Regions from separate parts of the Streptomyces sp. NPDC007856 genome, predicted to be linked through region 1. Evidence: riboswitches for the same ligand, from Rfam matches in the RefSeq annotation. Region 1 holds a riboswitch; each other region holds the start of a gene.
The links. Region 1 has a riboswitch for cobalamin ahead of ACFYOH_RS36515 (cobalamin biosynthesis protein). Riboswitches for the same ligand answer to the same signal wherever they lie in the genome.
Positions count from the first base shown of each region.

Region 2: it holds a riboswitch for cobalamin, as region 1 does, so the genes downstream of both, ACFYOH_RS18135 (CbtB-domain containing protein) here and ACFYOH_RS36515 (cobalamin biosynthesis protein) in region 1, are expected to answer to the same signal.
Region 3: it holds a riboswitch for cobalamin, as region 1 does, so the genes downstream of both, ACFYOH_RS39885 (HoxN/HupN/NixA family nickel/cobalt transporter) here and ACFYOH_RS36515 (cobalamin biosynthesis protein) in region 1, are expected to answer to the same signal.

Region 1 is NZ_JBIAEC010000020.1:57,259-64,624, reverse strand. Features, by position in the region: gene ACFYOH_RS36520 (cobyric acid synthase) at 1-913, opposite strand, end outside; gene ACFYOH_RS36515 (cobalamin biosynthesis protein) at 910-1,872, opposite strand; cobalamin riboswitch at 1,972-2,113, opposite strand; gene ACFYOH_RS36510 (hypothetical protein) at 2,255-2,482, opposite strand; gene ACFYOH_RS36505 (anion permease) at 2,517-3,767, opposite strand; gene ACFYOH_RS36500 (lysozyme) at 3,911-4,669, opposite strand; gene ACFYOH_RS36495 (class II aldolase/adducin family protein) at 4,860-5,522, shown strand; gene ACFYOH_RS36490 (alpha/beta hydrolase) at 5,716-6,843, shown strand; gene ACFYOH_RS36485 (hypothetical protein) at 7,110-7,366, shown strand, end outside.
Region 2 is NZ_JBIAEC010000007.1:25,140-32,505, forward strand. Features, by position in the region: gene ACFYOH_RS18110 (cytochrome ubiquinol oxidase subunit I) at 1-329, opposite strand, end outside; gene ACFYOH_RS18115 (SDR family oxidoreductase) at 365-1,204, opposite strand; partial or broken gene ACFYOH_RS18120 (GMC oxidoreductase) at 1,368-2,084, opposite strand; gene ACFYOH_RS18125 (histidine phosphatase family protein) at 2,305-2,892, shown strand; gene ACFYOH_RS18130 (CbtA family protein) at 2,956-3,708, opposite strand; gene ACFYOH_RS18135 (CbtB-domain containing protein) at 3,730-3,951, opposite strand; cobalamin riboswitch at 3,987-4,125, opposite strand; gene ACFYOH_RS18140 (alpha/beta hydrolase) at 4,389-5,153, shown strand; gene ACFYOH_RS18145 (hypothetical protein) at 5,244-5,513, opposite strand; gene ACFYOH_RS18150 (GNAT family N-acetyltransferase) at 5,786-6,652, shown strand; gene ACFYOH_RS18155 (sensor histidine kinase) at 6,649-7,366, opposite strand, start outside.
Region 3 is NZ_JBIAEC010000027.1:68,418-75,783, reverse strand. Features, by position in the region: gene ACFYOH_RS39910 (hypothetical protein) at 1-97, opposite strand, end outside; gene ACFYOH_RS39905 (PLD nuclease N-terminal domain-containing protein) at 252-506, opposite strand; gene ACFYOH_RS39900 (HAAS signaling domain-containing protein) at 617-1,180, opposite strand; gene ACFYOH_RS39895 (PadR family transcriptional regulator) at 1,193-1,546, opposite strand; gene ACFYOH_RS39890 (superoxide dismutase) at 1,781-2,428, shown strand; gene ACFYOH_RS39885 (HoxN/HupN/NixA family nickel/cobalt transporter) at 2,598-3,707, opposite strand; cobalamin riboswitch at 3,734-3,924, opposite strand; gene ACFYOH_RS39880 (ArsR/SmtB family transcription factor) at 4,004-4,411, shown strand; gene ACFYOH_RS39875 (hypothetical protein) at 4,392-5,009, shown strand; gene ACFYOH_RS39870 (PepSY-associated TM helix domain-containing protein) at 5,112-6,554, opposite strand; gene ACFYOH_RS39865 (hypothetical protein) at 6,741-6,950, opposite strand; gene ACFYOH_RS39860 (hypothetical protein) at 7,289-7,366, shown strand, end outside.

The DNA of each region.
Region 1 (7,366 bases):
TCACCACCAGGTCCGCGTCCGCCAGCTCCTCCGGCCGGTCCACGAACCGCACCACGACCCCGGGTTCGGCGGCCAGCGCATCGACGTCCGTGAAGTTGGACATCAGCGGGATCGCGCACACGGCGACCCGCAGCACGTCCTCGCCGACGGGCGGGGTCACGGCGGACTCGCGGACCGTGCCCCGCAGCGAGACCCGCAGCCCGTCCTCCTCGTCGATGCCGAGCCCGTGCCGGAACGGCAGCACGCCGTACGTACGCCGCCCGGTGAGGCCGTACAGCATCTCCAAACCGGGCTCCAGCAGCGAGACGTCGCCGCGGAACTTGTTCACCAGGAAGCCGGCGACCAGTTCCTGGTCCTCCGGCGAGAGCAGGGCGACGGTCCCGAAGAAGGAGGCGAACACGCCTCCGCGGTCGATGTCCCCGACCACCAGCACGGGCAGCCGCGCGTTCCGCGCGATCCCCATGTTCACGATGTCCGTCCGCCGCAGATTGATCTCCGCAGGCGAGCCCGCGCCCTCACAGATCACCGCGTCATACGTGCCCCGCAACTCGGCCAGGCAGTCCAGCACCGTGCCGAGGAGCCTCTGCTGCCGCCCGCCGTGATAACCGCGTGCGCTCAACTCGCCCACCGGCCTGCCCAGCAGCACCACCTGGCTGCTCTGCTCGCCGCCCGGCTTGAGCAGCACCGGGTTCATCAGCGCGGTCGCCTCGATCCGGCACGCCTGGGCCTGCATGGCCTGGGCCCGCCCGATCTCCGCGCCCTCGCGGGTGACGAAGGAGTTGAGCGACATGTTCTGCGCCTTGAACGGCGCGACCTTCACGCCCTGTCGCACCAGCCACCGGCAGATCCCGGCCGTCACGACGCTCTTTCCGGCGTCGGAGGTGGTGCCGGCGACGAGGAGTCCCCCGTTCACTTCCCACGTCCCTTCAGACCCTTGACGTTCTTGGCGAGGAGGCGCGCGGCGACCGTGCCGCCGAGCGCGAGCAGGCCGACGCGGCGGGAGAGCCGTACGGCCCGGTCGATGTCGGTGCCCCGGACGGCCCGGCCGGTGTCCCCGTTCAGCACGGGCCGGTGCTCGACCCGGCCGCCGTAGGAGAGCGTTCCGCCCAGCCGGACGCCGAGAGCGCCCGCGAACGATGCCTCCACGGGCCCGGCGTTGGGGCTCGGATGCCGGTGGGCGTCGGCCTTCCAGGCGCGCAGGGCACCGCGCGGGTCGGGTCCGGCCGCGGCGGCGAGTACGGCGGTCAGCCGGGCCCCCGGCCAGCCGGCCAGGTCGTCGAGCCGGGCGGAGGCCCAGCCGTAGCGCCGGTAGCGGGGGGACCTGTGACCGACCATCGCGTCCAGGGTGTTGACGGCCCGGAAGCCCAGCAGCCCGGGCACCCCGGCCAGGGCGCCCCACACCAGGGCGCCCACGACGGCGTCGGAGGTGTTCTCGGCGACCGACTCGACCACGGCCCGGGCGATCCCGTCGGCGTCCAGCGCCTGCGGGTCCCGGCCGCACAGATGCGGCAGCCGCGCCCGCGCCGCCTCGACGTCCCCGGACTCCAGGGCGCGCCCGATCGTGCGGGCCTCCCGGGCGAGCGAAGTACCGCCCACGACCGCCCAGGTGGCGGCGGCGGTCAGTGCGACGGAGGCGGCAGGGGAGGGGCGTACGGCGCGTGCGGCCAGCGTGCCGAGTGCGACGGCGCCACCGGCGCACACGACGGTGTGCACGGCGCCCCAGCCGCGGTGGTCGTGCCACAACGCGCGGTCCACGGCAGCGGCCGCACGCCCGAACGCGGCGACCGGATGTCCGCGGCGCGGATCGCCGAGGAGCAGGTCACCGAGAAGGCCGGCGGCGGCGCCGTACGCGTAAGTGCGATCGGCACCCATCGGCTCAGCCGGCCGTGGGTACAGGAGCGGGCCTGGTACTGGTCCTTCGGCAGCCGGGCATGGCGATCTGTGTCCTCACTCAGGGTGTCCGCGCCCTGGTTCGACGAGATTCGGCGGTGAGAGTTCCTGGCTCCCGGGGGTTCTTCCCCGGTGACAGTGGCGGGACCGCGCCGGATTCGCACCGGCTTCCTCTCCTGCCGCCGTACATGGCCTGGGCAGTCCACCACGCGCTCCGAACGGCCGTCAACTTGCCGTTGACCTGCGCGGGGAGAGTGTGCCGATCCCCACATCGTGGGGCACCCGTGACCCCTGGGCATGGCGAAGGCTCCTCTCCGTCAGGGACGGAGAGGAGCCTTCGGACTGCCCGGTTCGTGCCGCTCGGTCAGGACTTGGAGACGATGAGGTAGATGCCGTACGACACCGCCGCGGCACAGGCGGCGAAGCAGAGGTAGGCGCCGGTGACGGCGAGGGCGGCGGAGTTGCCCTGGGCCGCGGCCTTCTCGCGCCGGGCCAGACCGTTGACGCCGAGGGTGAACAGGGCCACCAGGCCCACCGTGAACACGAGGCTGACGCCGAAGACGGAGCCGAGGGCCGACCAGTCGATCTTCATGGGGTTGCTTCCTTGGTTACCGGTGTGGCCGGGGTCAGACGGTGGCGGCCGGCGGGGCGGCCTCGGGCGCGGCCTCAGCGGCGGCCGGGGAGAGGATCGTGGCCGTCAGGTCCTCGGTGATCGTGCCCGCCGGGGGCGGGGTCACCGCGGCGATGGCGGCGGTCACCACGCCGGCCGGCTCCTCGGGCACGTCGACGACGTTGGTGTGGTCGACGACCTCGCGGCGGGAGATCTTCCAGATCGTGGCGCTCGCGGCGACCAGGAAGACGGCGACGACTGCGGTGCCCCAGTCACCCAGGTCCGTGACGGACTCGGCGCCCGCGCCGACCAGCGCGGCGGCCGGGAGGGTGAGCACCCAGGCGACGACCATGCGGGTCGCGGTGGACCACCGGACCACCCCGCCCTTGCGGCCGAGGCCCGCGCCCATCACCGAGCCGGAGACGACATGCGTGGTGGAGAGGGAGAAGCCCAGGTGCGAGGAGGCCAGGATGGCGGTCGCGGCGCTGGTCTGGGCGGCGAAGCCCTGGCGCGGCTCCAGGTCGGTCAGGCCCTTGCCCATGGTGCGGATGATCCGCCAGCCGCCGATGTAGGTGCCGAGCGCGATGGCCAGGCCCGCGGAGAGGATGACCCAGGTGGGAGGGTTCGAGCCCGGGGCGATGGCGCCGCCCGCGATCAGCGCCAGGGTGATGATGCCCATCGTCTTCTGGGCGTCGTTGGTGCCGTGGGCGAGGGAGACCAGGCCGGCGGAGGCGATCTGGCCGGCGCGGTAGCCCTTGCGGGTGGCCTCGCCCTCGGCCTTGCCGCCGATGCCGTAGGAGAAGCGGGTGGCCAGCATCGAGGCGACGCCCGCCACGATCGGGGCGGCGACCGCGGGGAGCAGCACCTTGGTGACCAGGACGTCACCGTGCACCGCGCCGAAGCCGGCCGAGGCGACGGTGGCGCCGATCAGACCGCCCATCAGGGCGTGCGAGGAGCTGGAGGGCAGGCCCACCAGCCAGGTCAGCAGGTTCCAGAGGATCGCGCCGACCAGGGCGGCGAAGATGACCTCGGGACGGATGCCGGTCTCGTCGACGAGACCCTTGGAGATCGTGTTGGCGACCTCCACGGAGAGGAAGGCGCCCACCAGATTGAGGGCGGCGGACATGGCCACCGCGATCTTGGGCTTCAGGGCGCCTGTCGAGATGGCGGTCGCCATCGCGTTGGCGGTGTCGTGGAAACCGTTCGTGAAATCGAACGCGAGAGCGGTTACTACCACTATCGCGAGGATCAGCGAGAAGCTTTCCATTTACCCAGGCAATCGTTCGAGGTCATTGGCTGGACGACCGTAGGCAACCTGAGTGAACGGAAGGTGAACTGCGGCGGGCGCCAGGGTGTCTGAAGAGGGGGTTCGAGGTTCCGCTCGGCTCCGGCGGCCCAGGCGCCCCTTGACTACCAGCCCCGGGCGAAGGCCCGCAGTCGGCTCGTGGACCCGTTGAAGAGATTCTGGTCACCCGGCAGTCGGCCGTCCGCGTCGAACTGCCAGAACATCCAGTGCTGCCAACCACCCGGCAGCGGCCCCGGCCGCGAGGTGCCGTGCCGGGCGATCCACAGGGCGTGGCTCCCGGCGAAGGCGTGGCTGTTGCCGGTGCAGAGCCGCCACCACTCGGTCGTCGTGTAGATCACCGGGCGGCGGCCGGTCTCCAGCTCGATCTCGTCGCTGAAGGACTGGATCCAGCGGACCATCTGCGTCCCGTCCAGTCCGTAGCACTCGTCCTTCCTGCTGTACGGGTTGTCCTCGATGTCCAGCGCGGGCGGCAGGGTCCGGCCGTCCGCCACCCAGGCCCCGCCGTTCCGCACGAAGTACGCGGCCTGCCGGGCGCCGGAGGACCTGTCCGGCCGGGCGAAGTGGTACGCGCCCCGGTACAGGCCCGCCTCGTGCGCGCCCTCGTACTGCTGGGAGAAGTACGGGTTGCGGTAGTCCGTGGACTCGGTCGCCTTGACGTAGACGAACCGCGCGCCCGTCGACCGGGCGGTCGCCCAGTCGACGGGCTTCTGGTGGGACGAGACGTCGTGTCCCCGGGGCAGGCCCGAGGCGGCCGGTGCCGAAGGTCCGGCAGCCGCGGACGCGGTGCCCGTGAGGGCGAGCGCCGCCATGGTCGCCGCGAGGGCACCGGCGCTGTGACGGAGAAGGGTGCGTTTGCTGGCCATGTGTCTCCCCGGGTCGGCGGACGAGAGAACCTCCGGTGGGCAAGGGGGACCATTGAAGGTCCGCTGATCGCCGAATCAGCGCCTCCCCGCGGCGATTCACCAGGACTTTCGCCCGATCGGGGGCATGCGCTTCCGGCCGGAGGCGACCGTCCGTGCCCCTCTCCGTGGGCCAGGCTGGCAGGATCGCGGCATGGCTGAACAGCGGCGGGACGCGGAACAGCAACGGATCTGGACGGAACTGGTCGCGACGGCGCGGCGGACGGTGGCCGACGGGCTGGTGGTCGGCACCTCCGGGAACGTCTCGGCGCGCGTGGGCGACCTCGTCCTGGTCACCCCGTCGGGCGTGCCGTACGACCGGCTCACCCCGGACGACATCACCGGCGTCGACCTCACCGGACGCCAGGTGCTCGGCACGCTGGTGCCGACCAGCGAACTGCCCATGCACCTCGCCGTCTACCGCACCACCGACGCCCGCGCGATCGTCCACACCCACGCCGTGCACGCGACGGCGCTCTCCACGCTCGTGCCGGAGCTCCCGCTCGTCCACTACATGGCGGCAGCCCTGGGCGGCCCCGTCCGGGTCGCCCCCTACGCCACCTACGGCACCGACGAACTCGCCGACAACATGCTCCGCGCCCTGACCGACCGCTCCGGCTGCCTCCTGCAGAACCACGGCACGATCACCTACGGCACCACCCTCGACCAGGCCTACGACCGCACCGCCCAACTGGAGTGGATGTGCCGCCTGTGGCTGACGGCGTCCTCGGTACCGGGCCTGACCCCGTCCCTGCTGACGGAGGCACAACTGGCGGAGGTCGGGGAACGCTTGAAGGGGTACGGCCAACGGAGGTGACCCCGTGCTGCCCAGCCCTTCGCTCCGGCGCTTTCTCGTCCCTGGTGTCCGCCGCGGCGCTCAGCCACCACGCAGGTGCTGGGCGTGCGCCCTCAAGGCAGTGGGGGAGGTGCCGAACCCACCGCACCCCGGCGCTCCTCGCCGCCCCGCCTTTCCACTGGCCGGCAGGTCCAACCCCCACGACACTGGACGCGTGCGCCCAGTCAAAGCGACCGCCACCGCACTGACCGCGGTCCTCGCCGCCGGCGCGGCGTCCGTCGCCGCCGGCCGGATCGCCAGCGACGCCGCTCTGAAGGCGCCCGCGGGCCGCCCCCTGCCCACCGAACCCCGCCTCACCGTGCACAGCACCGCCGCCGGCCAGATCACCCTCACCCGCGACCTGGCCTCGCTGCGCCCCGGCACCTACGGCCTCGCCGGCGACGGCTCGCACGCGGTAGTCGGCCCCGTCCTGGAGGCGGCCCCGCACGCGGCCGACACCGTCGTACGCCGCCTGGAACGCGTCACCCACGGCACCCTCGCCCCCGGCGACCCGGTGTGGCTCACCCCGAACCTGTACGTCGGCGATCCCGGCACCGCCCTCGGCCTCGACCACACCGACATCGACGTGCCCGGCGAACTCGGCGAGCTGCCCGCCTGGTTCGTGCCCGGGGCCCGGGACACCTGGGTGATCGCCGTGCACGGCCTCGGCACCACGCGGGAACAGGCCATGAACCTCATGGCCCCCCTGCACGCCAGCCGGGTGCCGGTCCTCGCGCTCGCCTACCGGGGCGACCTCGGCGCTCCCCGCCCGCCGGACGGCCTGAGCCACCTCGGCGAGACCGAGTGGCGCGACCTGGACGCGGCGATCCGCCACGCCGTCCGCCGCGGCGCCCGCCGGGTCGTCCTGCTCGGCTGGTCCACCGGCGCCACGATGGCCCTGCGCGCCGCCGAGCACTCCCCGGTGCGCGAGCGCATCGCCGGACTGGTCCTCGACTCGCCGGTGCTCAGCTGGGAGGCCACGCTGCGCGCCCTCGCCCGGGCCCGCCGCATCCCGCAGCCGCTGCTGCCGCTCGCGGTGCGCGCCGCCCAGGGCCGGGCCGGCCTGTACGTCGACCGGGTCCCCGAGATCACCGACTCCGACGTGCTCACCGTACCGACCCTGATCTTCCACGGGCCCGACGACCAGGTGGCCCCCTGGGAGTTCTCCCGCCGGCTCGCCCGCCGCCGTCCGGATCTGGTCGCCCTGCACACCGTCCCGCAGGCCCCGCACGCGGCGATGTGGAACGCCGACCCGAAGGAGTACGAGGAGCGGCTGCGCCGCTTCCTGACCTCGCTGGTATGAGGGCGCTCCCCGGCCCTCACGCAGGTGCCCGAAGTCCCGGCGCCGGGCATTCCGTTTCATGCGTACCGAGGCCGCACGACTGGCCTGATCACCCTCCTCGCCCCGGTCCGAACCCCGTGCCTTGGCCAGCCCCGTCGCCCGCCGTGACATTCCGTTTGGGTTTTCGGACCGTCAACCGGAAGACTGCACCCGTGACGTCCCGTATCCCGCGCGACTCCAGGCTCCGACTCGTCCGACCGCGACCCCTGGCCGCCGCCCCCAGAGCTGTGAACCAGCGGCGCCCGCGCCGCCCCGCACCCCGGCCGCCGGAGGGCACCCCCGCCCCCGCGGAACTGGCCGGAATCGCCCGCACCGGACTGGCCGGCCCGGTCCGGGTCGCCCGCTGGGCCGACGCCGCACTCGGCCCCGGCAGCGACGCTGCCACCGCCGACGGCAAGGCCACCCTGTCCGACGCCACCGCCCGGCGCGCCGCCGCCGACCTGGGCCTGAGCGTCACGCAGATCCGCACCGACTGGGACACCGC
Region 2 (7,366 bases), on a different contig from region 1:
CAGGCCTCGACGCCGAACCCGATGCCGAAGACATCGCCCCACCGGCCCATCATGCCCGGCCACAGCAGCCCGAACTCGAAGGACAGCACGGTGCCGGTGACGACACCGATCGCGAACTGGACCGCCATGACGGCCGACCACCGGCGTGCCAGCAGCAGGGCGGTGGCGTCGTCACGGCGCAGACCGTAGCCATGGGTGATGAGTGTGATCAGTGGCAGCGCCACGCCGAGGGGTACCAGGACGATGTGCGAGGCCAGGGTGAAGGCCATCATCGATCGGGCCGGCAGCGTTTGCGCCGGCGCGTCCGCCAGCAGCAGGACCGTGTGCATATGAGCTGTCTCCGGAGGCCGACACGGGTGGTGGGTCAGCCGCCGGTGGCGAAGCCCGGGAAGAGCGTCATCCCGCCGTCGACGTACAGGGTGGTGCCGACGACGTAGTCCATCAGGTCGGACGCGAGGCCGACGACGGCGTGGGCGATGTCCTCGGGGTCGCCGATCCGCCTGTAGGGGATCAGCCGCATGAGGTCCTGTTGCGCCTCGGGGGTCTCCCAGGCGCTGCGGTTGATGGGGGTCTTGATGGCTCCGGGCGCGACCGCGTTGACCCGGATCCGTTTCGGGGCGAGTTCCTGGGCCAGGGTCGCCATCATCATCTGCACGCCGCCCTTGGACGACGCGTAGTTGACGTGACCGCTCCAGGGGATGATCTGGTGGACCGAGCTCATGCAGATGATCTTCCCGGCGGCACTCGACACTTCGGGGACCACCCCGCGGCGCAGGAACTCCTTGGTCGCCTCGCGGGCACAGAGGAACTGCCCGGTGAGGTTGACGTCCAGGACCTTCTGCCACTGGGCGAGGGTCATCTCCGTGACCGGCGCGTCCCGCTGCAGTCCGGCGTTGGCGACCAGGATGTCGATCGTGCCGAACTCCCGGACCATGCGGTCCATCATGGCGACGACCTGCTGCTCGTCTGACACGTCCGCCTCGTAGGCGGCCGCGCGGACCCCGAAGCCGGTGATCTCCTCGACCACCTTCTCGGCGTCCTCCCGGCCGGCCACGTAGTTCACCACGACATCGGCACCCGCCCGGCCCAGGGCGATGGCCGTCGCCCTGCCGATTCCGGAGTTCGCGCCGGTCACCAGTGCCTTCTGTCCCCGCAGCAGGTGGGCGGGGACCACGCCCTGGGGTGCGCCCTCGGTGGAACTCACGATGTCCTGCTCCTCCACTGCGTGCCCATGTCCGCCGGGTCCGTCGCCCGGAGGTCCAGGCATCACCGAAGCACCGCGCAGGGGCGGCGGCATCCCGGCGTGGACCGTCTTGCGCTGCCCGGCTGAGCATCTTCGCCCGGTCGGCTCCCTGCGCCGTGGCGGGTCAGCCCAGCCGCTCCAGCAAGTGGTCGCCCACGCGAAGGGCGTTCGCGATGGCCGTCAGGGACGGATTGACCGCGCCGATGCTCGGGAAGAAGCTCGTGTCGACGACGTAGAGATTGTCCAGGTCATGGGCCTTGCAGTGGACGTCCAGGGCCGAGGACGCCGGGTCGGTGCCGAAACGCACGGTGCCTGCCTGGTGTGCGGTGGCGCCGATCGGCATGCCCTTGTGCAGGTAGATGCTGCGGGACAGCAGTCGGTGCTCATGCATGCCCAGATGGCCGAGGATGTGCTGCAGTTTGTGCCGCAGGCGCGTCAGGCCGGCGATGTTGTTCCCCTCGTCCAGCGTGAGCCGGATCCGGCCGTCGCCTTCCAGGGTCACCCGGTTGTCCGGCTGCGGCAGGTCCTCTCCGCACAGCCAGAAGTCGACGGCGTGATGGGCCAGGACCTCGAACTGCATGTCCGGTACCACCGATCCGGCCCAGCGGGGCGCCTCGCCGTGGATCTGCTCGGCGTCCGACTTGCCGAGCATCTGGATCCCGCCGAGCGGATAGTCCCAGTCGTCCGCGCCCAGGTACCAGTCGTGCAGGGCGAGGGTCTTCTGGAACTGGGTGTCGTTGGGTTCCTTCGAAACGGCCATCAGCGCGAGGTTGTTGTGGCGCATGTAGTGCCGGCCCACGACGCCCGAGCTGTTCGCCAGTCCGTTCGGATGCCGGTCGTCCCGGTGAGCAGGGTCGCGACCGCGGCGGGAAGGACGCGGCCGAGCAGCCGGCGCCGGTCGATGGAGGGAACGGGAAATATCACGTGCCGCCACCTGTTCTTCCGGGGGAACCGAACGCCCCATGATCGCCAGTCCGCGCGGTGCGCCACACATCCCCGGTTGATCCGCTCATCAGCCGGATCTTGTGCGTCGTTCGCCCATGCTGGTACCTCTGAACCACGTGACCAGCCGAGTTCTTCTCCTGTCCCCCGCCATGAGCGCGTCACTGCGGCAGGCCCGCTTCGACGACGGCGGCTCGATCGACTGCAGCGCAGCGGCACGTGCCCGCTCGGCGGCCGCAGCCCTGCCCTCCGCGGCCCGTGTCCTCGCCTCCCCCGGCGTGCGCTGCCGGGAGACGGCCGCGGCACTGGGCCTCGACGGCGTGCCGGAACCGGAGTTGGCGGGTCTCGACGTGGGCCGCTGGCGCGGGCGCACCCTGGAAGAGGTGGGGGCCGCCGAGCCGGAGGCGGTGGGCCGCTGGCTCTCCGATCCCGAGTGCGCACCGCACGGGGGTGAGTCCGTGCGGGATCTGTGCCGGCGGGTCGCGCGGTGGCTGGCCGGCGCACAGGACCTGACGGGTCGTACGCTCGCCGTGGTCGAGCCGGAGGTGGTGCGGGCGGCGGTCGTCGACGCACTGGACCTGCCCGCAGCGCTCTTCTGGCGCCTCGACGTGCTGCCGCTGACCCTGACCGAACTCAGCGGCCGGGCCGGGCGGTGGAATCTGCGTCTGGGGTGTCCGCTTGGCACGCCGACGCCGGAGGCTGACTAGGCAGGAGGGACGGCAAGGGCCCGGCGGACGGTTCCGCCGGGCCCCTCTGTCGTACGCGAGGAGTCAGTGCGCGGCCGGAACCGCTCGCCGCTTCGCGGCCGTCGCCGGCTTGGGGTTCAGCAGCCGTTCGGCCAACTCACCGAAGACCAGGCCGAATCCGGCCCACAGGGCGGTCTGGATCGCCAGTGCCGAGAGCCGGAAGCGCCACAGCAGGGTGGCCGGGAAGCCCTTGGGCACCTCGTTGACGACGGGCAGGAACTGGTACGCCAGGCCGATCACGACGGTGAACGCGACCACCGCGGCCACCGTGGCCCACCAGGTGCCCAGGCGCGGCGCGAGCCTTTTGCCCAGGAGGGTGGCGGCGACCGCGAGCAGGACACCGAGCAGCATCATCAGGAAGTACAGGGTGGTCCGCTTGCCGATGGTGTCAGGGTTGCCGACCGACGGCGGGTTGGCCGGGTACTTCAGGAACGGCACGACGTACACGGCGAGCAGCGCGCAGCCCGACAGCAGCAGTGCCGTGGCGCGCGGGCCGAAGCGCCCCACGCGGCCGAGGGCGAAGCTGAAGGCGAGCGCGGCGATGCCGCCGAAGGCGACCCCGTAGACGAGGACACCGGTGGCGAGGCCGGCGGTCGACTGCAGGGAGCGGGAGACGGTCTCCATCTCGTGCTCGTGGGAGTGGGCCTGCTCGAAGCTGATCGCCGTGTCGACGTTCGGCTCACCGAGCACGTAGGCCACGACCAGGGCGAGCACGCCGGCCGCGAGGCCGGCGAGCATGCCCCGCACGAGAAGGTTCCGTACGGTTGCGGAGTTCATGGGCGCGCGGTGTTCGTCGCGTCAGTGGCAGGGGAAGCCCAGCAGGTGGCGGGCGTCGTGCACCCACTCGTGGACGTCCGTGCCGTTGAACACGGAGGTGGCGCCCTGCTCGGCGCCGACGAAGTAGAGCAGGACCAGCATGAGGATGCCGAAGAAGACCGCCCAGGGAGCAATCGCCTTCAGCGGCAGCTTGGCGGGAACGACGGGGGTGGTGGCTGTCGGCTGGGCGACGGTCTGCGCCATGGCAGGACCTCCTCTGGGAGTTCGCGTCCCATCTCGGTGGTGCACAGGACGACGACCACGGGTCTGACTCACGAGCCCCTCGCGGGTCCCGCATACAGTGGCGCGACCGTGCCGGATTCCCACCGGCTTCCGTTTCGCCGTCGTCGATATCGGACCGACCGTACCGCGCCACGCGCGCATGGCCAAGACCGCCTCCCCGCCAAGTGATCTTCCTCTCCACCAGGTGTGTCCGCGCGCCACGCACGTGGCGGGAAAAAGGTTGGGCGGGCTGATCATCGGTCTGGTAGCTTGCGGTTGCCCGTGATCAAGGCCGAGGAGGTGAGACCCATGAAGGCTGTATTCGTGTGGGTGCTCCCCCTCGTCGTCACGGTCGGGCGATCGACGTAGGTGTCGCCGGGAGCGCCTCGACACCAGGCACTCCCGAAAGGCAACATGCCATGACATCTTTGAAGTTCATCGCCGAGTCGTCCGTCAACGGCATGATCGAACGCGACTTCACCGTGGGCGAGGTCCCCGGTGTCCTCTGGTCCCCCGCCTCCGGCGCGGACCGTGCGCCCCTGGTCCTGATGGGCCATGGCGGCGGCAACCACAAGAAGCATCCGGCAATGGCCGGTCGTGCCCAACTCCTGGTGAACGGCTGCGGCTTCCATGTCGCGGTCATCGACGCGCCCGGTCACGGCGACCGGCCGCGCACGGCACATGACGAGCAGGAGATCGCCGAGCTGTTCCGGGCGAGGGCGGCGGGCGAGCCGGAGGGCCCGATCGTCGTCCGCTACAACGCCCACCTGGCGGAGCTCGCCGTGCCCGAGTGGCAGGCGACCCTGGACGCCCTCCAGGAGCTTCCGGAAATCGGCGCCGACGGGCCGGTCGGCTACTTCGGCATCAACATGGGCACCGCCATCGGCGTGCCGCTGGTGGCGGTCGAACCCAGGATCACCGCCGCGGTCTTCGGTCAGCACTGGCCCGACGTCCTGGCGGAGAAGGCCAAGCAGATCACCGTCCCGATCGAGTACGACATGCAGTGGGACGACGAACACATCCCGCGCGAGGCCAGTCTGGCGCTGTTCGACGCCTTCGCCTCGACGGAGAAGACCCTGCACGCCAACGCGGGCAGACACAAGGAGCTGCCCCGGTTCGAGGCCGCCAGCGCGGTCCGGTTCTTCGCCCGGCATCTCGGCCGAACGGCCCCCGTGCCGGCCTGACATGAGCGGTGGCGGCGCCCGGCCTGCCGGTCGGGTGCCGTTGCCGTGCCCCTGGGTCGGGGCTGTGCGTCCATGCGCGGCCCCGAGCCGTCAGGCCGTGCGAGTGACCGCGTCGGTGAGCAGCGTTTCGACTTTCCGGGCGACCCGGTCGAGGGGCAGCATGCTGCGCTGGGCGCGGCACCTGACGATGGCGCCCTCGACGGACGCCACGACGACGGAAGCGAGAACGGGCGCCCGGCAGCCGGGATCGGCGCCGTGCGCCGCGAGCGCCTCGGTCAGCAGCCGCTGCCAGTCCTCGAACACTCCGGCGGCGACCCGGGCCGGCGGGATCTCCTCGGCCGGCGGTTCGTCGACGGACACGGCCGGCACGGGGCAGCCGGCCCGGAACTCGCTGTCGACGACGACGCCGCGCCACAGGCCAGAAGGGCGCGGGTCCGGCGACCGGATGGGCTCCGGCCGCGTGGACCCCGCCCGTGTCGTCTCCCACGTCTTCGATCGGAGCAACTCCCCGAGGCCGTGCCCGAGAAACGCCTCAAGCCCGTCTTGGTCCGCGCCGACGGCTGAGCACATCCCGACCGCCCCGGCCGAAAACCGGGTGCGGACTGTCGGCGCCTTGGTGTGGGATCGGGCGTATGGCGATCGTGCTGGGCATGCCGGGAGTCGATGGGCTGAGCGAAGCTGTGGGTGTGCTGCGGGAGTGGCAGTACGACGAGGCGCCGATGCAACTGCATCCGGGCGATCTGGGCTGGTTCTGGCGGTTCGGCGCGGAGGCGACGGCCGCGGCGGTCCGGACCTGGCGCCGGGACGGACGGATTCTCGCCATCGGGCTGCTGGACGGTCGCGATCTGCTGCGGCTGACGACGGCACCGGACGCCCAGCGGGACGAGGAGCTGGCGCAGCGGCTGGTCGAGGACGTGACCGAGCCGGAGCGCGGCGTACTGCCGGCCGGGAGGGTGTACGTCGAGGCGCCCACGGGCGCACTGGTCCAGGATCTGCTGTTCGAGGACGGCTGGGACGGGGACGAGCCGTGGACGCCGCTGCGCCGCGATCTCACGGCGCCGGTGCCCGATCCGGGCGTGCGGATCGCGGTGGTCGGACCGGAACAGGTCCACGCGCGGACCGCCGTACACCGGGCCGCGTTCGACAGGTCGACGTTCACGGACCAGCGCTGGCACGCGATGGCGGCCGCATTGCCGTACGCCGACGCCCGGTGTCTGGTCGCGTACGACGATCTGGGCAACGCGGTGGCGGCGGTGACGGTGTGGTCGGCCGGCCCGGGCAGGCCCGGGTTGCTCGAGCCGATGGGCGTGGACGGGGAGCACCGCGGTCACGGCTACGGCCGGGCGATCTGTGTCGCGGCGGCCGCCGCACTCCGGGAGCTGGGCTCGTCGAGCGCGGTCGTCTGCACCCCGAGCGCCAATGCCGGCGCCGTCGCCACCTACAAGTCAGCCGGCTTCCAGCAGCTCCCTGAGAGACGGGACCGCCGCCGGGACGCCTAGGCCGTGAACCCTCCTTCAGCCTCGGGCTGTGCGGGCCGGGCCTGGATGCCGGGGCGGAATTTCGGGACGCGGAGGGTGATCTTCGTGCCCGCTCCGAGGCCGGTCTCGATGACGAGGCCGTGGTCGTCGCCGTAGACCTGGCGCAGCCGCCGGTCGACGTTGTTCAGGCCGATGCCGGCGGCGGGTCCTGCCGTGCCGCGCAGGATGGCGCGCAGGCGTTCCGGTTCCATGCCGATGCCGTCGTCCTCGATGACGACCCGGGCCTCGGTGCCCTCGTCCTCGGCGATGATCGTGACGCCGATGCGCTCCACGGACCCCTCCAGACCGTGTTTGAGGGCGTTCTCGACGAGCGGCTGCAGGCAGAGGAAGGGCAGTGTCACGGGCAGCACCTCGGGGGCGATGCGCAGGGTGACCGTGAGTCGGCGGCCGAAGCGGGCACGGGCGAGTTCCAGGTACTGCTCGATGGAGCGCAACTCCTCGGCGAGGGTGGTGAAGTCGCCGCCGCGGCGGAAGGAGTAGCGGGTGAAGTCGGCGAATTCCTGCAGGAGTTCCCGGGCGCGCTCGGGGTCGGTGCGGACGAAGGAGGCGATGCTCGCGAGGGAGTTGTAGATGAAGTGCGGGGAGATCTGGGCGCGCAGGGCCCGGACCTCGGCCTCGTGGGCGCTGGTGCGGGCCCGGTCGAGCCCGGCGAGTTCGAGTTCGAGGGAGAGCCGG
Region 3 (7,366 bases), on a different contig from region 1:
TGTTGAGCTTCACCTCGCGGTCCCTGAACAGGTCACCCCGACAGAAGTTGCATTTGATCCACACGCCCCGTAGAGCCGCGCGAACAGGTTTGGCCATGTCTCCACCTTTCGTATAAGCCGTCGTGGTAGTGCGCCCGTCTCCCGCGCGAACTGCGTGGTGGGCAGCGCAATCAGGTCCCCAACCGGGCCATGCCACGGCATCGGCCCAGTGACCACCCGATCACGAAGACGTCGATGGGACGCTCTTGGAATCAGACGATGCTCGGCCGGCGCTGGGCGTCGCGGCGACCGATGAGGAACCAGAGCAGGCTCCCGAGGAACGGGGCCATGAGGGCGAAGACGAGCCAGACCAGCTTCATCCCTCCGGTGAGGTCGGACCTGACGATGCCGAGCAGAGCGCCGAAGTACAGCGCGAGAGCACTGGCGACCACAGCAGCTCCGGCGCAGGCGATCACGACAGTGCCGGTAGGGGCAAGAGCTATCTGGTGTGCGAGCTGTCCTTGCATCGTTCGTTCCTCGTGTTGGTGCGGGAATTCTTGGGGTGCCCGGTCCGGGGCCCCGGTTCATGGCGGTCCAGCCGTTTCGGGGTGCCGGCCGTGTCCAGGTAGAGCCCCTGTCACGACGGGTGCTGTGCGGACCGCAGCAGGTAGACGGCGGCGGCGACCGGGAGCAGCGGGACGATCAGGAGGACAAGGACGAATACTCCGAGGCCGAAGTTCAGCGTCCCCGCGGAGAGCACCCACTGCGACACCGCGAACAGCAGCGGCACGAGGGCCGCCGCCGTCGCGATCGCCCTGTCCCGGCTGCGCCACTGCGGCGCGGTCCACAGCCACCAGATCGCGCCGATCAGGGCAGAGACGCCCAGCAGGGGTGCGAAGAGCGTCAGGGGGCCGGTCGCCGCCAGCAGTACCAGCAGGGCGCGGGTGCGTCCTCGGCCCGTTTGCCGGGCGGGGGGCTCGTCACCGAGTGCGGTTGCCGCGATGGTGCGCGGGTCGCCGAGGCGTGTGAGCACGGTGCGGACCGCGTCGTCGCCGGATGCGGACTCTTCCGCGAGTGCCACGGCGATGTGCTCCTCCAGGTCGGCCAGCAGCTCGTTCCGGCGCTCCGGGCTGAGCCCGGCCGTTTCACGCGCCACGGCGGCCAGGTAACTCTTCACCAGCGGGTGCTCGGTGATCGTCACGACGGTCTCCTGTCAGTCGGTGATGAAGTGGTCGACCGCGTCACGGAAGTGCGGCCAGATGGCGGTGAACTCCTTCAGCGCCGCATGCCCCGACGGTGTCAGCTCGTAGTAGCGCCGCGGGGGCCCGCTGGGGGACTCCTGCCAGCGGGTCTCCACCAGTCCGTCACGGCGCAGCCGCGACAGCAAGGGATAGATGGTCCCCTGGCTCGTGACCATGACGTTCACCGCGCCGAGGGTTTCGAGCAGCTCCACGCCGTAGCGCGGGCCCTGGCGCAAGATCGCAAGCACGCAGTACTCCAGCACCCCCTTGCGGAGCTGGCTCTCCGCCTTGCCCGCGGCCGGCTTACCTGCGATGTCAGGTTCCATGCATTGCACAGTACCTGGTCATCCCTGGAAGTCCAAAGATGATGTCCGTGCACTCGGGATTCGGTCGGACCTCGACTCACCAACGCTGGCAGCCCTCGATCCGGGACATAGAGCCGACCGCACACTGACCCATCGGACAGGCCCTAGCTAGGTCCAACGCCTGATCGCAAGGTACCGTTCTTACTGCCAGTGTGCACCTGCATACGAGTTGCAATAATAGGGAGGGTGTTGGACATGGCGCTTTACACGCTCTCGGAACTTCCGTACGACTACTCGGCGCTCGCCCCGGTCATCAGCCCGGAGATCATCGAGCTGCACCACGACAAGCACCACGCGGCGTACGTGAAGGGCGCCAACGACACGCTGGAGCCGCTGGCCGAGGCGCGGGAGAAGGAGTCGTGGGGCTCGATCAACGGCCTGGAGAAGAACCTGGCCTTCCACCTCTCGGGCCACATCCTGCACAGCATCTACTGGCAGAACATGACCGGCCCGAAGGACGGCGGCGGCGAGCCTCTGGCCCAGGACGGCGTCGGTGACCTGGCCGACGCGATCACCGAGTCCTTCGGCTCCTTCGCCGGCTTCAAGGCCCAGTTGTCCAAGGCCGCGGCCACCACGCAGGGCTCCGGCTGGGGCGTGCTCGCCTACGAGCCGCTGAGCGGCCGGCTGATCGTGGAACAGGTCTACGACCACCAGGGCAACGTCGGCCAGGGCTCCACCCCGATCCTGGTCTTCGACGCCTGGGAGCACGCCTTCTACCTCCAGTACAAGAACCAGAAGGTCGACTTCATCGAAGCCGTGTGGCAGGTCGTCAACTGGCAGGACGTGGCCAAGCGCTACGCCGCCGCCAATGAGCGCGGCGACAGCCTGCTGCTCAAGCCGTGACGCCGTAACACACCTCAGACGTCCTGCCTCGTGATCGTCTTCTCACCCTTCACGTCGGCAGGCGGCACAACGGAGGGCTCCCGCGAGGACATGTGCCCGCGGGAGCCTTTCTGCTGCCGGCGCAGGGACGCACCGGTGCGCGTCGGTCGCCGGCTCAGCGGCTGTGTCGTCAGCCGGTGTCGGCAGTGCGGGCGCTCCAGCGTTCCTCGACCCTGGCCAGCCGCCAGTAGCCGATGGCCACGACCCAGACGACCACGAACAGGCCGACGATGACGTAGCCGACGTTGTCCAGGTCCAGGCCGGCGATCCAGCCGGAGACGTCGTCGCTCAGGCCCAGCTTGTCGTGCAGCACCCCGACCAGCTCGATGGTGCCCACGAAGAAGGCCACCGCGATGGACAGGCCGGTGATGGTGAGGTTGTAGAAGACCTTGCGGACGGGGTTGGAGAAGGCCCACTGGTAGGCGAAGTTCATGAAGGTGCCGTCGAGGGTGTCGAACAGGCTCATACCGGCGGCGAAGAGCAGCGGCAGGCACAGGATCGCGTACCAGGGCAGGCCGGCGGCGGCGCCGTTGCCGGCCAGGGCGAGAAGCAGCACCTCGGTGGTGGTGTCGAAGCCGATGCCGAAGAGGAAGCCAAGCGGGAACATCTGGCCGGGGCGGCGGATGGACTTGGTGAGCCGGCCCAGAATGCGGTTCATGAAGCCGCGCGAGTCGAGGTGGGCCTCCAGCTCAGCCTCGTCGTACTGCCCGGCCCGCATCGCCTTGAAGACGCGCGCGATCCCGACCAGGGCGACCAGGTTCAGGGCGGCGATCAGGTACAGGAAACCGCCGGAGACGGTGGTGCCGACGGTGCCGAGGACCTGGTGGGTGCGGGAGTCGTCGTTCATCAGGCTGCCGGCGAGCTTCGCGCCGCCGGCGACCAGCGCGGCCATGGCGACCACCACGCTGGAGTGGCCGAGCGCGAACCAGAAGCCCACCGACACCGGCCGCTTGCCGTCCGCCATCAGCTTGCGGGTGGTGTTGTCGATCGCGGCTATGTGGTCCGCGTCGAAGGCGTGCCGCATGCCGAGGGTGTAGGCCGTGATGCCCAGACCCACCCCGAATGCCTTGGTTCCGACCTCGTAGTGGCGCGGGACCACCAACAGGAAGAGGATGCCGAAGGCGACCACGTGCAGAGCGACGATGACGGCCAGGAGGCCGGCGGTGCGGACGGTGTCCTCTCGGCGCCAGCGGAAGGAAGGAGCGACGGCGGTTTCGGGCACGCCTTCGGGCAGGGTCATACGGTCACGCTCCAGCACCTCGTGGATCAGCTTCGTGCTGCCGTGGCCGGTCTCCTGGCTGACGGGTCATCGCGCCCGCCCCTGCCTTCCCAGCCGTGAGGCCAGTGGCAACGCATGGGGCGGGAACTCCCCGATCACAGTGGCGAGGGCCGCTCCGGACTGAGCCCCTGAGGGACTGTCACCGGTCTTCCCGAACACCACGGCCCGCCCACCCTAGAAGGCCGCTGGCCGAAGCTGCAAGGCTGCACAACTGATCAGGTATGGAGGCGGGCGCCGGTGACTGCGATGATGGGGCCATGCATCTCGTCCCCGCGGAACGTGCCGGGCAGCGGACCATCGACGGCCATCGGGTCTGCGACGCCATCGCAGCCGTCGGCGAACCCGAGCGTGTACGCGCCTGGGCCGACCGCTTCTCCCTCCTCTCCGACCCCGGGCGCCTGGCCCTGCTGTTCGCCCTCCACGAGGCGGGCCCCATCGCCGTCTCCGACCTCGCCGTCGCCACCGGGATGCGGGACACCGCCGTGTCCCAGGCCCTGCGCCTGCTGCGGGCGGCGGGCGCCGTGGAGGGCGAGAAGGACGGCCGGGTCGTGCGCTACCGCCTCGTCGACGGCTCCCTCTCGGCATTGCTGAACCACTGCACGTCACACGATGCAAGCCCCGACAGCACAATGTCGCGAGAAGCAAGTGGCGCAGGACGACGGTGAGGATCGCAGCTGCGCGCGATTGCCGCCGGCCTCGGACAGGACCAACAGCGGCTCCTCGCCCGGTGTCGTCACTCCGGTTTTTCCGGCCGGGGTTTCCGTGCTCTCTGGCTTCACCGGGCAGTTGGAGGTTTCCTTCACGTTCAGGGCCGGGTGGTGCCGCCTTGCGCTGCGCGTAGGCGCAGAAGCCGCTGCATATCGGGCGACGTCCATCGAGGACGACTTCTTCACCGACCTCGTTGAGGCAGTGGCACGGATCGCCTCGGGTGCGATCGTGGCGTCGGTCTTGTGGGGTGACGAACCGGGAGGAGTGTTCCTCGATATCGCGCGGTCGGGACCTGACCACGCTTCCATCGTCGTGCACCAGCTCGGCCTCCCCGACTGGCTCACCCCGGCCGACCCGCCCTGGGCGCCGGTACGCGGGGACGCTCTCGTCATGGCCCGGCTTCCGATGGTGACCTTCCTGACCGCATTCGCAGAAGCCTTTTCCGCTGTCCAGCAGTCGGCACCAGAAGGACGCATTCCAGGCTGGGGCGGCGAATTTCCTGCTGCAGCTTTCGCCAACCTGCGGCGTGAATTGGGCAAGCGACGGTCCTTCTAGGCAGGTGCGGCCGTGGACGAGTTGGTCCTTGTTCGCCTGCCCCTCACGGAACTCCTCCCTGCGGCGTCGTGCGGCGTGGGCTCGTCGGTCGGGCCGGTCGGTTCAGGCGTGAGCGTGCTTGGTGCGGCGCCGAGAGATTCGGCCGAGGAGGAGGTCCACGACGAGGAAGGCGGAGAGCGGGATCCCGAGCAGCGGGACGTAGTAGCCGACGACGGCGACCGCCGCGACGCAGGGCATCAGCACGTACACCGGCACCTGTCGCCAGGCCCCGCGGGGGAGCGGGCGGCCGAAGGCGGAGCCGCGGCCGCGCTGCCACCACATGCGGTAGCCCCAGAGGATGAGGAGGATCAGGGCCAGGGCGAGGCCGGCCAGCACGATCTGGTTGGCGAGGCCGAACAGGGTGCCGGTGTGGGCGTCGATGCCCCACCGGGTGAGCTTGGCCAGCAGCGGGTAGTCGGCGAAGCGCAGGACGTCGGTGACCTTGCCGGTGGCCGGGTCGACGGCGATCGAGTCCTGCCTCTCGGGCCAGCTGCGCTGGATCTGCCGTACGACGTAGGCGGAGTTGGAGTCCGCGGGCGGCACGATTTCCACCGGGTCGGACAGGCCCTCGGCGCGGGCCGTCTTCAGGACGGCGTCCAGTCCCACGTCGGAGCGTGCGCTGGGGTGCGAGCCCATGTCCTTGCCGTTCATGTCCATGCCCGCCATGGCGCCGTGTCCCTCGTGCCCGCTGCTCACCGTCGCGGTGACGGAGGGGGTGGACTGGCCGAGGGCTTCGCGGAGGTCGCCGATGTTCGCTCCGGCGTAGGTGGACCAGGTCAGGCCGGTCGCCGACAGGAAGAACAGGCCGCCTGCCGCCCAAACGCCGACCGTGCCGTGCAGGGTCAGGGAGCGCCGCCGCCCGGTGGTGCCGCGCACCTTGCGGCGGGCGCGGCGCCGTCCGAACCACAGCACCAGCCCGCCACCTGTGATCACCCACAGCCAGCTCGCGGCGAACTCGCTGTACAGGCGGCCGGTGTCGCCCAGGTGCAGGTCGCGGTGGAGTTCGTCGATCCAGGTGCGCAGCGGCAGGGCGCCGGTGGAGCCGTACTGCTCCAGCGCGCCGCGTACCTTGCCGGTGTAGGGGTCCACGAACACGGCGAGTGTGCGGTCGGCGGGTATGCCCTTCACCCCGGACAGCAGTACGCGTGTGGTCGCATCCGGCTGCGGTGACGGCCGCACGGCGGCGATGGTGCCCTCGGGGTGGGCCTTGCGGGCGGCGGCCACCTGCTGGGAGATCGGCAGCTTGTGGTCGCCGACCGGGACGGTCAGCTCATGGGCGTACACGATCTTCTCGGCCTGGAAGGAGCCCGCGTACAGCAGTCCGGTGACCGCCGCGACCAGCAGGAACGGCGCGACGAGCACGCCCGCGTAGAAGTGCAGGCGCAGCACCAGCGGGCGCAGCGTTCGCAGGACCGAGGGAGCCGCCGCGGAAGCAGGTCCCAGGGCCAGCTCACCGGCATCGCTGGCCGTGCGGGGTGGGGCGGTGATGGGCGGTTCGACGGACATGGGCTGCTCCTGCGGCGTACGGGTGTCACGTCAGCTGTCGGCTGAGCGGAACGGTGAGTTCCAGGCCGTTGGTGTGATGTGAAGCACCTGGTCGGCCGCGAGGGTCGGGCGGCCCGGCGTCATGCAGCGACTGGAGCAGGGAGTCGCCGAACGTGGGCCGCCTTCGCGTTGCCCTGCGGCGGTCGGTCAGGCGATGCCGTCCAGCTTGCCTGCCTTGGCGTCGGCGACGATCGATGAGAACTGGTCGGCGCTCATCTGGACCTGCTGGCCGAAGTCGTCGGTCAGGACGATGCGGCGGTCGGTGGGGGCGGCCGGGTCGACGAACAGCTGGGGACAGCCGCAGTTGCAGTTGCCGCAGAAAGTGGCGACGGGTTGCAGCCCGCTGGTGTCGGTCATGCTGTTCCACCTCCGTGGACATGAGGTGCGGCACTCGAGTGGTCCGACGGATCGGACCGGGCGGTGACCGCGGGGGACTGTCCCGGGGATACCCGGCGCGGATGCGACGGACGCGCGGCCCCGTCGTGTGCAGGGGGCGCGGAGGTGGCGGGTATGCGCTCGTGCTCCTTGGAGTGCTACCGGTGCTTCGATCTCGCCAAGGTGGCCGGGAACTGAACGGAACCCGCGTCCGACTCGTAAGGAGGAGGCAGGTCGACCAGGTGACAGGTCCGTGGGTGGTGATGCGTATGCCCGGGCCGGGGGAGAGATCCTTTGGGCGCGTGGCAGCATCAGGTGCCGTGAGTGTGTCCCTGACGGTGCGGAGCGTGCGCGCGGCGGTGTTCGCCGTGCTGTGCGTGCTGCTCGCTGCCGGAGGG